3 regions of the Leptolyngbya sp. FACHB-541 genome follow, and region 2 is predicted to be linked to each of the others. Evidence: predicted binding sites of a transcription regulator. Region 2 holds the regulator's gene; each other region holds the start of a gene.
What was found. The regulator NtcA, encoded in region 2, controls nitrogen genes in cyanobacteria. The targets are predictions, from matches to a motif close to TTTGTANNNNNNNNTACAAA.
Positions count from the first base shown of each region.

Region 1 (4,236 bases), on a different contig from region 2:
GTATTGCCAGCAATTCGCCTGCTTAATCTGCCCGAGTCGGCCGCCCTTGACCAGATTCAGGCCTTGCGTGACCTACCGGCCGGGGGCTATTCGCTATTTGCGGTTGAGAATCTGAACGAGAATCTGCAAGGCATTTTCAGCCGGACTCAGGGCGAAACTGATACTCCCATTCCCTATCGTCAGCCGTTTGCCACAGCAGTAACCCGATATAACGCCTTGCAGCGAGAGTGGAGCTATTTACTAGAAAACGGGCAGCTTTGGATGCGCGACCAGCAGCTTGAGGAATGGCGCACCGAGGCAGAAGCTCTGGAACTGGCGCTCAACGAGCTAGCGGATCAGCCCTCCCGACAAAAGTTAGAACGGGCTAGGTTGCAGTTAAACAGCTTCCGTTCTAATTTCAATCGGTGGATGTATTTGCAATCGCTAAACCACAGCTACCGGATTAGCACTTGGGAAAACCGACTAGCCGTTTTAGATACGTTGCTGAACTATGGGGAAAGGGTGGTGATTGAGCAAAGAAATTCCTCAACGACTCAGGCTACTTCAACTCCCTGACCTAAAAAGAAGGAGGAAAGCAAAGCTTTCCTCCTTCTTTTTAACTGTGGTAACAGCTATACAAATCAGGGTGTTGTTGATTTGATGTATGAATTTCGTAGGGTCATGGCATTGCCATGACCCTACAAAGGGGATTGAAATCCGTGAATCATACCCGCATTCAGCAACGCTTAAATCAGAACAGAATTAGCGAATTCTACGCTTACGAATAGCAGCAGAAGGGTGAGGACGATTTTTGCGGCGACGGGTTGCTGCTCCGCCACTCACTAACCCCAATAGGGCAAGCGGTTGAAAGTTGCGGCTTGTATGAGGTTTTTCAGGCTGGGTGATACTGGCAGTTGGGCGGTTGCCCTCCCTCATATGATTGGCATACACCTGATCCGCCAGTGAAAGTGCGCCTGTTGCAATGACAATTCCCAAAAACATGGGATTGTGTCCAGTCAATACTCCTTTCTTGATCACAAAAGAAGCATAGACAAAGTAGAGCGAAATTAATAAACAAATGACCAGCAAAACACCAATGACAGCCGGACTATTAGCAAACGTGTAAATTGGACCTTCTGCTGCAGAAAACTCTTCAAAAGTCTCAAAGGGACTAATCATTTTCATTCCTCCTTACTCAGGCGCTAGCTCTGTAGAACCGGAAACTGGTCGTCCTGCGGCAGTTGGAGCAGGTATTTGCTGCGTCACATAAGACATCATGGCGTACTCTGGATAGCCCTCAGCGCCTAGATCCGACAGATCTAACCCCTCGATTTCTTCTTGCCGGGAGACCCGCAGTAGATTTAGCTTCTTTAGAATCCAACTTGTGCCGTATCCTGGGATGAAACCTAGCAGAACTGTGCAGATAAACGCACCCAGAATTTGTCCACCCAAGTTGATTGCTGGAACTGACTCTCCTTGGGGGAAGCCTGCCGCTGCAATGCCGACAACCACAGAGCCAAATAGTCCACACCAACCGTGTACACCAACGGCCCCTACTGCGTCATCAATGCCAATCTTCTCAACGAAAATAGCCACTTTCGGCATGATGAAGGCACCGATGAAAGCAATGATAATAACCAGAGCTGGATGGTAGAGATCCATCCCGCCACCTGCCGAAATGATGCCAGCTAAGCCGCCTGAAATGGTGAAAAACGGATCTGCTTTAGAGGAGATGTAGGCAGCTATAATTCCTGCTGCTAGTGCCAAAGTGGTATTCACACCAATTGATGCCAGTGTCATTGGTGTGCCATAAATGGTTGTCTCCGCAGAGTAGCCGGGTAAGAAAATTAAGCAAGCTGCGAGGAATGCATAGAAACCTACAAAGATGAGTAACAGCCCCACCATTGTTAGCGGTAAGTTGTGCGGCAGAATGGGTCGAGGATTTCCTTGAGCATCATATTTTCCAATTCTTGGTCCGAGGTTGATCAACACGCCTAGCGTGAAGAAACCTGCGATTCCATGTACCACGGCAGCGCAGCCAAAGTCGTGATAGCCAAAGGAGTTAAACAACCAGCCAAAGTAATTCCAACCCCAAGCGGCTCCTACAACCCAGGTGAAGCCTCCTAAGACAATTGACATGATGACGTATGCGCCAATCTTGACCCGCTCAATTAGGGCACCCGACAGGATAGAAGCAGTAGTCATGGCAAATAACGCAAAAGCAAACCAGAATACTCCTGTGAGATGGTCGGCTGTGTTGGGCCCAAGGGCTGGCGACCAGGGGTAGGAAGCTTCCACGTAGACCATTGCTGCGGCAATGGTTTCACTAGCTTCTGGATTTGTCCACGGACCTAAGACTCCGCCACTGACTGGAAATAGGGGAAAGGCATTGTAAACCCACCAGCCGAAGAAGAAAAACGCTAAACCTACGCTTGATAGCGTGATCAAGTTTTTGACCATCGTTGCCAAAACGTTTTTGGTTCTGGAGGCTCCCCCTTCATAGGCAAGGAAACCTGCATGGATAATCAGCATGAATACAGAAGCCCAGTAGTAGTAGGATTCTGCAACAAACGTTTCTAGAAATTGAGTTGATTTTGGCAAATCCTCAATGGCAACTTGTGCCAGAAGCAATGCATCAGAAAACATCAGCGGTTTCGCTCCTTCAAGAAATATTGGCTGGTCTGGGATTGCCTCATTTGGATATGTCTTCGCGGATGGAGAACCGGTACTCCAACACCAAAACATTTCCGAAGTGAGCGAAATTGCAACTCCAGATAGAGGATTTAAAAGTTACGGTGAGTAAGTTTGAGGATTAGTTTGCCGCCATTGTTATAACAAGTTTGTAGCTGCTACTACCGAACCCAGAGAAAAAATTGCACTCTCGGATGCAGGAATGGATGTTTATTCTGCTCCATTGGAATTATGTTTCAGTAGGGGGAGCTTGCTAGGATGAAGAGGCAGTTTTGCTAGCAAGGGATTCCTGATAATGAGCGTATTTGAGGATTTCAGTCGGTTTTTAGAAACTCGGCTGGAGGAGTTTCTACGCAACAATCCGCATTTGGAACTGCAAGCGTTAGAAGAGAAATTGCGGGAGCAGGAAGAAGAAACGGTGCGGCTGCTGGCAGATTTGCGATCGCGCGAAAAACGTTTACAAGACCAAATTCTAGAAACGGCTCAGGAAGTGCAGCGCTGGCATATTCGGATTGAAAAGGCGAAAAATGCCGGAAGAACTGACTTAGTAAAACCTGCGGAAGAAAGGGAAGCGGCTCTACTCAGTCAAGGAAACCAGCTTTGGGGACAAATGGAAGTGCTCAAAGATCGCAGTAAGCAAACAATCGAGCTACAGCGGCAAATTCAGCTGCGGCGCAAGGAAGTGCAGACGAAGGTAGCAGAAGCACAGGCAACCCGCGCCACCCAGCAAGCTGAGCAGCGCTGGCAGACCGCTGGATGGAATCAAGATTACAGCTTCAGCAGTACTTCTACGGCGTACGATCCTCTGGAAAAAAGTTTTCAACAGTGGGAAACCGAAGAGGAATTGCAGCAGCTTAAGCGGAATATGGGGATGTAGTGGTGATGATGTCGTCGTAGCGGGTGGCGATCGCCGCCACTGACAGCAGACAGCTTTCTAACTCCAGCAAATCCATGTTTTCACCACCCAAAATGCTGTGGACAAATAGAATTTGTCCTGCTTCGTCAAGCTGGAATGCACCGAACCGCATTTTGCGATTTTCAGATAGCAAAAACTGAATCAAATCAGCATCTACGGTGCTGCCAACGGTGATGTGGCTAGAGGCTCTGACGATCGCCACCTCCGAGTCTTCCCAGGGATGAATCTCCCAGGGCAGCACCTCTACCTCAATCAGCGTCGTCTCTTTGTAGAGCAGATTAAACTTAGGTTCGTCTTCCAGGACATGCATTGAGTCCTTGAACATGCTGGACTTGAGGTAGTCTAAGGTGCGATTGTAGGTCAACTCTTGGGCGTGATTGACAAACGAGATTGCCATAAGGGTATGAGGTGCAGAGATTATATTCTTAGTTTACAAATGTTTACTTTGGTTTAACATCGCCTAGGTGGACAGAGTTTCTCACCCTACTAGACAATTTTTGTCCAACAGTTTTGAACTAGGACTGGCGATCGCCAAATAAATCACTGAAGCTCAAGGGAGGTTAATCAGTTTCACTAGTGCAGTGAGTTAAGGTTCTACCTTTTTGATGAACCTGCCGCTATAAGCTGTTGTTTTAGTGAGGCGATCGCCC
Region 1 covers NZ_JACJPC010000072.1:68,263-72,498, reverse strand. The annotation lists gene H6G00_RS16230 (family 10 glycosylhydrolase) at 1-555, shown strand, start outside; gene H6G00_RS16225 (hypothetical protein) at 742-1,158, opposite strand; gene H6G00_RS16220 (ammonium transporter) at 1,171-2,625, opposite strand; gene H6G00_RS16215 (TIGR04376 family protein) at 2,966-3,547, shown strand; gene H6G00_RS16210 (hypothetical protein) at 3,525-3,983, opposite strand.
Region 1: a site for NtcA is predicted at 2,819-2,838, ahead of H6G00_RS16220 (ammonium transporter). Genes of this name have one in related genera too.

Region 2 (4,236 bases):
GTTTGCATCGAAACAACAGAACTGTTGCTAAACCTGCCCCTACAGACATTTTGTTTGCTGGAAATTTCCTTACATCCCCATGATGGCGTAGCCCGAATCGACGTAGAGAACCTGCCCTGTAATGCCGCTAGAGAGGTCACTTGCAAGGAAAGCAGCCGTATTGCCGACTTCGGTTTGGGTGACAGTGCGGCGTAGGGGGGCAATTTCTTCAACGTGGTGAATCATGTCTAGAATTCCACCAACGGCTGAAGAAGCCAGGGTGCGGATTGGGCCAGCAGAGATGGCATTCACGCGAATGTTTTGGGGTCCGAGTTCTGCGGCGAGATAGCGGACATTCATTTCCAGAGCTGCTTTAGCGATTCCCATAACGTTGTAGTTAGGAATGACGCGAACACCGCCCAGATAGGTCAACGTGATGATGCTGCCGCCTTCGGTCATGAGGGGGCTAGCGGCGCGGCTAAGCTGCACCAGTGAGTAGGCGCTAACGTCCATCGCCAGGTTGAATCCATCGCGGCTGGTTTTGCTGAAGCCGCCGGTCAGGTCATCTTTGTTGGCAAAGGCGAGGCAGTGAATCAGAATGTCGAGCTTGCCCCATTTCTCCCCAACGGTTTTAAAGATCGACTCGATCTGCTCATCGTTTTGCACGTCGCAAGGCAAGAACAAGCTGGGTTGGAGCGGCTCTACCAGTTCTGCCACTTTCTTTTCGTACCGTCCCTTTTCGTCGGGCAGGAAGGTCACGCCCAAGTTGGCTCCAGCTTGATGAAGCTGTTGGGCGATTCCCCAGGCGATCGAGCGGTTGTTGGCGATGCCTGTGACGAGAGCGTTTTTGCCAGTCAAGTTCAGCATGAGAATCTGTGAAAAATCTTTATTTAGGCGCAACTAGGAGAATACTGGAAAACTAGGATCTAAGGATAGAGGATTCGTTTTGGTGTGGTCGTTTCACTTTAGGGCGATCGCCTTGTATCGTAGATAACATAAGCCTTTCGAGTCCCTTCATCAAAGCTCAAACCTGGCTTAATTTTGAACAAGTTCAGCGCTACCGACGCAAAGTTATGTGGATTTACTGAGGAACTTTCGATACAGGTTGGCAGATTTTGTATCGTCGTGTACAAAAAACAGTCTCGCAGTTAAGTTTTAGTGTTCTAAAGTCAGAGATCTCTCACAGGAAGCAGGGGATCTATGCATGACCTGATTCAGTCTATACGACAGTGGGTAGGGCGAGGGTATGGTAGTGACGCAAGATAGACCACCGCTAGCGAATGTATTTCGGCAGCTGAGTGGCGGGGCTTTTCCGCCTGTGGTGGAGTCGTTTGATCGAAGTAAGACTATTTTCTTTCCAGGTGATCCCGCTGAGCGCGTCTATTTTTTGCTCAAAGGAGCCGTGAAGCTGTCCAGAGTCTACGAGGCTGGAGAGGAAATTACGGTTGCTCTGCTGCGAGAAAACAGCGTGTTTGGCGTATTGTCTCTAATCACGGGACATCGCTCTGATCGGTTTTACCACGCCGTTGCTTTTACACCTGTTGATTTGCTCTCGGTTCCAATTGAGCAGGTTGAGAAGGCGCTGAAAGATAACCCTGAGCTGTCGATGCTGATGCTCCAGGGACTTTCATCTCGGATTCTGCAAACCGAGATGATGATCGAAACGCTGGCACACCGAGATATGGGTTCTCGGCTGGTGAGTTTCCTGCTGATTCTTTGCCGCGACTTTGGCATGCCCAGCCCGGATGGGATCACGATTGACCTGAAGTTGTCGCATCAGGCGATCGCCGAGGCAATTGGTTCTACCCGCGTGACAGTAACTCGTCTGCTAGGTGACCTGCGGCAAGATAAGATGATATCTATCCACAAAAAGAAAATTACCGTTCATAATCCTGTTGCCCTTAGCCAGCAATTTACTTAAGTCAACGCATCGACTCGTTCACCTCGTTCAGAATGCAGTAGGCTGTATCTGGACTGTTTCTAACCAGCGATGACCGCTCAGTTAGTCCTGATTGCAGCAATTTTAGTACTGGGGGGGGTGATCGCCACGGTGGGCGATCGCCTTGGGATGCGGGTGGGTAAAGCTCGGCTGACCCTGTTTAACCTGCGCCCCCGACAGACTGCAACGATTGTTACCGTTCTCACAGGTAGCGTTATTTCTGCTTCTACTTTTGCGCTCCTGTTTGCCTTAAGTGAGCAGCTTCGTCGCGGTATTTTCGACTATGAAGAAATTCAAGAGAACTTAACTACTGCCCGCCAAGACCTGGAAGAGGTGAGCGAGGAAAAGCAGCAAATTGAGACTCAACGAGATCAGGCGATTGAGCAACAAATGGCTGCCCGGAGGCGACTGCGACAGATTAACCGGGATTTGGAAGCGGCGGTCGCCCGTCAAGCCGGAACTGCTGCCCAACTTAACCAGGCTCAAAACCAACTCAACCAAACTCAGCGCCAACTGGGTCAGATCCGTTCTAGTTTTGAGCAGGCCCGTGCTCAACTGGGTCGGGTCACACAGCAGGCAAATAGCCTCCGGTCAGAAATTCGGGAGCTTCAGGTTGGGCGGCAGCAGTTAATTCGACAGCGGGAAGAAGAATTAGCGCTGCGGGATCAGGCGATCGCCGAACGAGAAGAACTGCTGCGTCAACTCGAAGCTCAAAGAACATTCCTCGTTCGAGAGGTGCAATCTCTTGAGCGAGAGTTTCAAGGCTTACGCCAGGGCAACGTTGCTCTCCTGCGGAATCAAGCTCTTGTGTCTCGTGCCTTTCGCATTGTTGATCCGGCTGTCGCGCCTCAGGTAATTTATCAACTATTGCTAGAGGCTAATCGAGTCGCAGTCCAAGAAATCTTACCTGATGCAGATAACTTAGATCAGCAAGTCATCGATATTACAAATGCTGAGGTTGAGCGTTTAGTCAGTCAAATTCGGGATGGACAGGAATACGTTGTGCGGATTCTTTCGGCAGGCAACTATGTCGTGGGAGAACCGTGTGTTGTAGCTGGAGAATCCTGCATTCAAGTGTTCGCGGCTGCCACCCCCAATCAGGTTGTATTTTTAGATGGAGAAATTGTAGCGTCCGTTTCTGTCAATCCATCCGCTGCCACGGACGAAGAACTGCTTGACCGAATTAGGCTATTGGCAGCGGCCTCCCAGTTTCGGGCCAGGCAGGCAGGCATATTGCTAGACATACCGCAAATTGCAGATGGTCGAACTCAAACTTTGATCAACTTTTTGCGCCAGGTAAAGCAATACAATCAGCCTGTTGAAATCCAGGCGATCGCCTCAGACATCACCTATACTGCGGGTCCAGTTAGGTTAGAGCTAGTTGCAGTTCGAGACGGCCAGGTTTTATTTGGGACAGAGCAATCCTCACCCTTATTCGTTCCACAACAACCCGATTCGCAGTCGCCTAGACCGGAACAGCCTGCCCCTAACCCAAGCAATTCAGACCGGAACAATTCAGATCGGAATAATTAGGAACAGTTCAATTGAATGAATTCTCGCAGGTTTTATTCTTCAAACCGCATGGTATCCCCGTTCTTTGACTCCAGTCAGCCAGCTATTTTGGGTTTTGATCCCGGTCGCCAAAAGTGTGGTGTAGCAGTCATGGGGCTAGACCGCAGCCTCTTCTATTGTGAGGTGATCCCCGCAGAGGAGGCGATCGCCACCATTCAGTCGTTACGCAAACAGTTTCCGATTTCGATGCTAGTGATGGGCGATCAAACCAGCTCTAAAGAGTGGAAGCAAAAGCTCAGTAGCAGTCTGTCAGAACCACTGCGAATCGTCATGGTAGATGAGCGATTTAGCACCCTGGAAGCTCGCGATCGCTACTGGCAGATGTATCCACCAAAAGGTTTGTCTCGCCTTCTACCACAAGGTATTCGTACCCTCCCCCGCCCAATCGACGACATTGTAGCGATTCTCTTAATCGAGCGTTATTTGGGCAGGTTGACGGCTTAGGCGGTTAAATCTCTGCCCGAATCGTAAACGAATAATCTCCACCTGGCTCAAGCTGGTAGTCACATTTTTCTAGGAAGCGACCTAGTGGTTCTTGAATCAGCGCTCTACCTAGAGAAGGCTCAACGGATAGCTCTCCTCGGTTAAAGCGCCACTGAAACTGCCACTGATAATCACTCGCTGTCACCTCACCTTCAATTCTGCCCTGTTGCCAAGACTGGTGAGTGATGCGGACATAGGCAGTCGTTTCAGGTAGACGCTTGGAACTCACAGTTACTTCTATTTCCTACTTGAGCTATTTCCTA
Region 2 covers NZ_JACJPC010000041.1:43,674-47,909, reverse strand. The annotation lists gene fabI (enoyl-ACP reductase FabI) at 70-846, opposite strand; gene ntcA (global nitrogen regulator NtcA) at 1,226-1,900, shown strand; gene H6G00_RS06790 (DUF3084 domain-containing protein) at 1,970-3,451, shown strand; gene H6G00_RS06785 (pre-16S rRNA-processing nuclease YqgF) at 3,500-3,934, shown strand; gene H6G00_RS06780 (DUF3146 family protein) at 3,939-4,202, opposite strand; gene H6G00_RS06775 (hypothetical protein) at 4,234-4,236, opposite strand, start outside.

Region 3 (4,236 bases), on a different contig from region 2:
CTTGCTCAAGAGGCAGGCGACCAAACTCAAGTCGGGATTGCCCTATCGGGCATTGGTGCGGCTTATGGAGCGTTGGGGGACTACCCAACTGCGATTGATTACTATACGCAAGGACTGGAAAAAATTTCAGTTACCGTTGCACCACAGTGGCGATCGCTCACTTTGCGGAACTTGGGAAATGCTTACCTCATGCAAAAGGACTATGAACAGGCAATCGCCTACCAAAACGCGAGTTTAACCCTCTCTCAGTCAGTTGGCGATCGCTATGGTGAGATGCAAACATTAGGAAATTTGGGCAATGCTTACACCGGCACAAGGGAATTTGATCGGGCCATTACCTACCACCAACAGAGCATTGCTTTAGCGCGAGAATTAACCAATCGCTTGCAGGAAGCCCAAGCCTTATTGAATTTGGGAACGACTCACTCCTATCGCCACGACTACATCCAGGCAGTCACTCACCATGAACAAAGCCTAATCATCATGCGCGAACTGAGAGCACGACTGGGAGAAGGTATTGCCCTGACTAACTTGGGGGATGCTTTGTTTAATCTCGATCGCTTACCTGAAGCAGAACAAGCCCTATTTGCAGGGATAGAAGTGTGGGAGTCGTTGCGGGCAGGGTTAGGCAACAATGATGCCTTGAAAGTATCAATCTTTGAAACGCAATCAGCAACCTACCGCAACCTCCAGGAAGTGTTAGCCGATCAGGATAAAGCTGCGATCGCCCTGGAAGTCTCAGAACGAGGACGGGCAAGGGCATTTGTGGAACTCATTGCTAGAGATGCAGCAGGTGTTGATCTGGAGCAATTCGCTGTAGAACCTCCTAACTTAAGCCAGTTGCGTCAAACCGCAATCGACCAAAACGCCACGCTAGTCGAATACAGCATTATCCGAGAACAGGCAGTAGATACCCCTCATGGCGCATCTGAGCAATCCCTGAACGAACCCCAGGAGTCGGAGTTATTCATCTGGGTAATTGCGCCAACGGGAGAGGTGACGTTTCGACGGGTTGATTTGCGATCGCTACCCAGTTTATCCAATGCTTCTCTCGCAGAATTGGCAAACGTGGCGCGACAAGGCATTCGAGGTGAAGGAGTCGCCCGTGATTCCAGCACCCATGAATCTAGAACAGGAGACAATGCTGCGCTCAACCCCGGAGACTTGGTGCGACGGTTGGGCGAACCGTCTAGTTGGCAACCTTATCAAGTTACAGCAGTTGACTTAGATGCAGGTACCGTCACCCTCAGCCATCCTGAAATCACCTTGCCTGCCCCCGTTGCTCTGGCAGAAGTGTATCCCGTCGAATCGCAGCGTCCTCAGGTTCGTCGCTCTCAATATCGTCGCTTACAGCAGCTTCATCAAATTCTGATTGAGCCAATTGCTGACTTGTTGCCTAACGACCCCAACGAACGAGTGATTTTTGTGCCACAAGAGTACCTGTTTTTGGTTCCCTTCGCCGCACTACAAGCCCCAGATGGACAATATTTGATTGAACAACACACCTTGCTTACGACATCAGCCGTTCAGGTACTAGAGTTGAGTCAACAGCGTCCTGCCAGTGCAGCCCAAACAGCCGTTGTGGTTGGCAATCCTGCTCCCATGCCCGGTTCCCTGGCTCCTTTGCCCTATGCTGAAGCTGAAGCTGAGGCGATCGCCCAACTACTCAACACCACTGCAATCACGGGCACCGATGCAACTGAAACTGCGATTAGACAACGCTTATCAGATGCTCAAATCATTCACTTTGCTACTCACGGATTGTTTAACGAAACTCATCCTTTGCAGGGGGCGATCGCCCTTACTCCTTCCACTGCTGAAGAAGATGGATTTCTCACCGCCGCTGAAATTCTAGATCTGTCGCTGAATGCAGAATTGGTTGTCCTAAGTGCCTGCAATACAGGAAGAGGCAAAATTACAGGAGACGGAGTGGTTGGACTGTCGCGATCGTTGATTGCTGCGGGTGCCCCTAGCGTCATGGTTTCCCTGTGGCAAGTTCCCGATGATGCCACGTCACAACTGATGGTCAATTTCTACCGCTATCGACAACAGTTCGATGATGCCCAAGCATTACGACAATCCATGCTCAGCGCAATGCAGACCTATCCTAATCCCCGCGATTGGGCTGCGTTTACTCTGGTTGGTTCTACACCCCAACGCTAGAGAAACCTGTCAGTTTAGACAGGGGAGAATGATGAAGAGGACTAGCTTTGATCAAAAGAATTGTCTTCCCTGACCTTATGTTTAGACTTAAAACTTCCGTAGCTAGAGATACAAAACACCTCGTTTGTCAACCTCTACTCTGAATGTGTTATCTAAACCAGTAAGAAGCAAGCCAATGAACAATCATTACTCTGTCATCATTGTAGGAGGTGGTCAGGCAGGTTTATCCATGAGCTATTGCCTGAAAGAGAGAAACATCGATCACATTGTTTTTGAGAAAAATCAGATTGGTTACTCATGGCGTTCAAAGCGTTGGGATTCTTTCTGTTTGGTGACTCCTAATTGGCAGTGCAAGCTACCTGGATATTCTTATCCAGGTGCAGATCTAAATGGTTTCATGAAGAAGGATGAGATCGTTCAATATATTAAGGAATACGCTGCATCATTTAATCCGCCCGTGAAAGAAGGCGTTGAGGTATTAAAAGTAAGAAAAGATACCCAAGGGAAGTTTGAGGTAGCAACTTCGATTGGAGAATTTACAGCCGATCAAGTTGTGATTGCGTCCGGCAGCTATCATTCTCCCAAAATACCGAGAATTGCTGAACGGTTTCCCCGACACATTGTGCAGTTGCATTCATCTGAATACAAGAACCCTCAATCTCTGTCTGACAAAGCGGTGTTAGTCGTGGGAACAGGACAGTCGGGCTGCCAGATTGCAGAAGATCTACACCTTGCTGGGAAAAAGGTACATTTGTGTGTGGGCAGTGCGCCGCGATCGCCCCGTCGACATCGAGGAAAAGACGTGGTAGATTGGCTTGACCAAATGGGCTACTATGACCTGTCCATCAGCGAACATCCCCAAAAAGATAAAGTGAGAGCCAAAGCAAATCACTACGTTACCGGGCGCGATGGTGGACGTGAGATTGATTTGCGCCAGTTTGCCCTAGAAGGAATGCAGCTTCATGGTAGATTGCAAGAGATCAGCGACGGTAAGCTCAAATTTGACTCTGATCTAAAGCAAAACCTGGATCAAGCAGATGCGGTTGCCGAGAGTATCAAGAAAACCATTGATAACTTTATCCAAAAGAATCATATCCAAGCGCCTACAGAACCCGCTTACAAACCAGTTTGGGAGCCAGAGGAGGAAGCTGCAATTCTAGACTGTGAGCACGCAGATATTGGTACGGTGATCTGGAGTACTGGATATCAGTCAGATTTTGGCTGGGTAGAGATTCCGGTATTTGACGGAAAGGGCTATCCGGGACACGATCGAGGCGTAACTGACGTATGGGGTTTATACTTCCTGGGGCTTCCCTGGCTATACACCTGGGGGTCAGGAAGATTTTCGGGAATTGCACGAGATGCCGTTTACCTGGCTGATTACATCACCGCAAAGAAGAAAGTTTCCTACTCCAATGCTTGGAGTGTTGTCAATGAGTTCCTAATTGGCTCTTAGCTTTTAGTTGGCAGATAGTTGGCAGAGATTCCGCTTTACCCACCCACATGAATTGAGGGACGTCGCTCAGGGTCTTTCTCCGCCTTACGCAGCACTTCGCGAGTCACAACTGCAATGTCACCTTCTCCGAACAGAATGAAGCGCAACAGGTATTGAATTGGGTTTCCCTCTACCCAGCCAAAATAGGCATGAGGAAGTTCGCCAGTTTGGTCACGGGTGTAGAGTAAGATGGCAGCGATCGCATTTGGCACAGCAGCACTTTCAGCCCTCAAGATGCGGTAATTCCCGACCATAGTACCTTTCACTCGAACAATATCGGCAAACTGGGACGCATCAACGATTTGAACCTCTAGAAAGAGGACCGGATCTTCTAAGGGAATATGATTATCCTCTCGGACTTCCCTTTCTTTCTGGTGGTATTCTTCGACATCTCCAACATTAAGCCGATTCGCGATCAACCGTATTGTCTGTTGGCTTGCTTCAGCAATAAAACGACGAGCCGTTTCATCCATCTCAACTTGCTCTACCCGTAGCTCAGTCGATCGCCATACCCGCGAAACCAGAGAGGTCAGCACGATCGCTCCAATGAAAAAGCCAGCAATTCTGATCCCTTCAGG
Region 3 covers NZ_JACJPC010000086.1:779-5,014, reverse strand. The annotation lists gene H6G00_RS18560 (CHAT domain-containing protein) at 1-2,163, shown strand, start outside; gene H6G00_RS18555 (MSMEG_0569 family flavin-dependent oxidoreductase) at 2,339-3,619, shown strand; partial or broken gene H6G00_RS18550 (amino acid transporter) at 3,655-4,236, opposite strand, start outside.
Region 3: a site for NtcA is predicted at 2,259-2,278, ahead of H6G00_RS18555 (MSMEG_0569 family flavin-dependent oxidoreductase). Genes of this name have one in related genera too.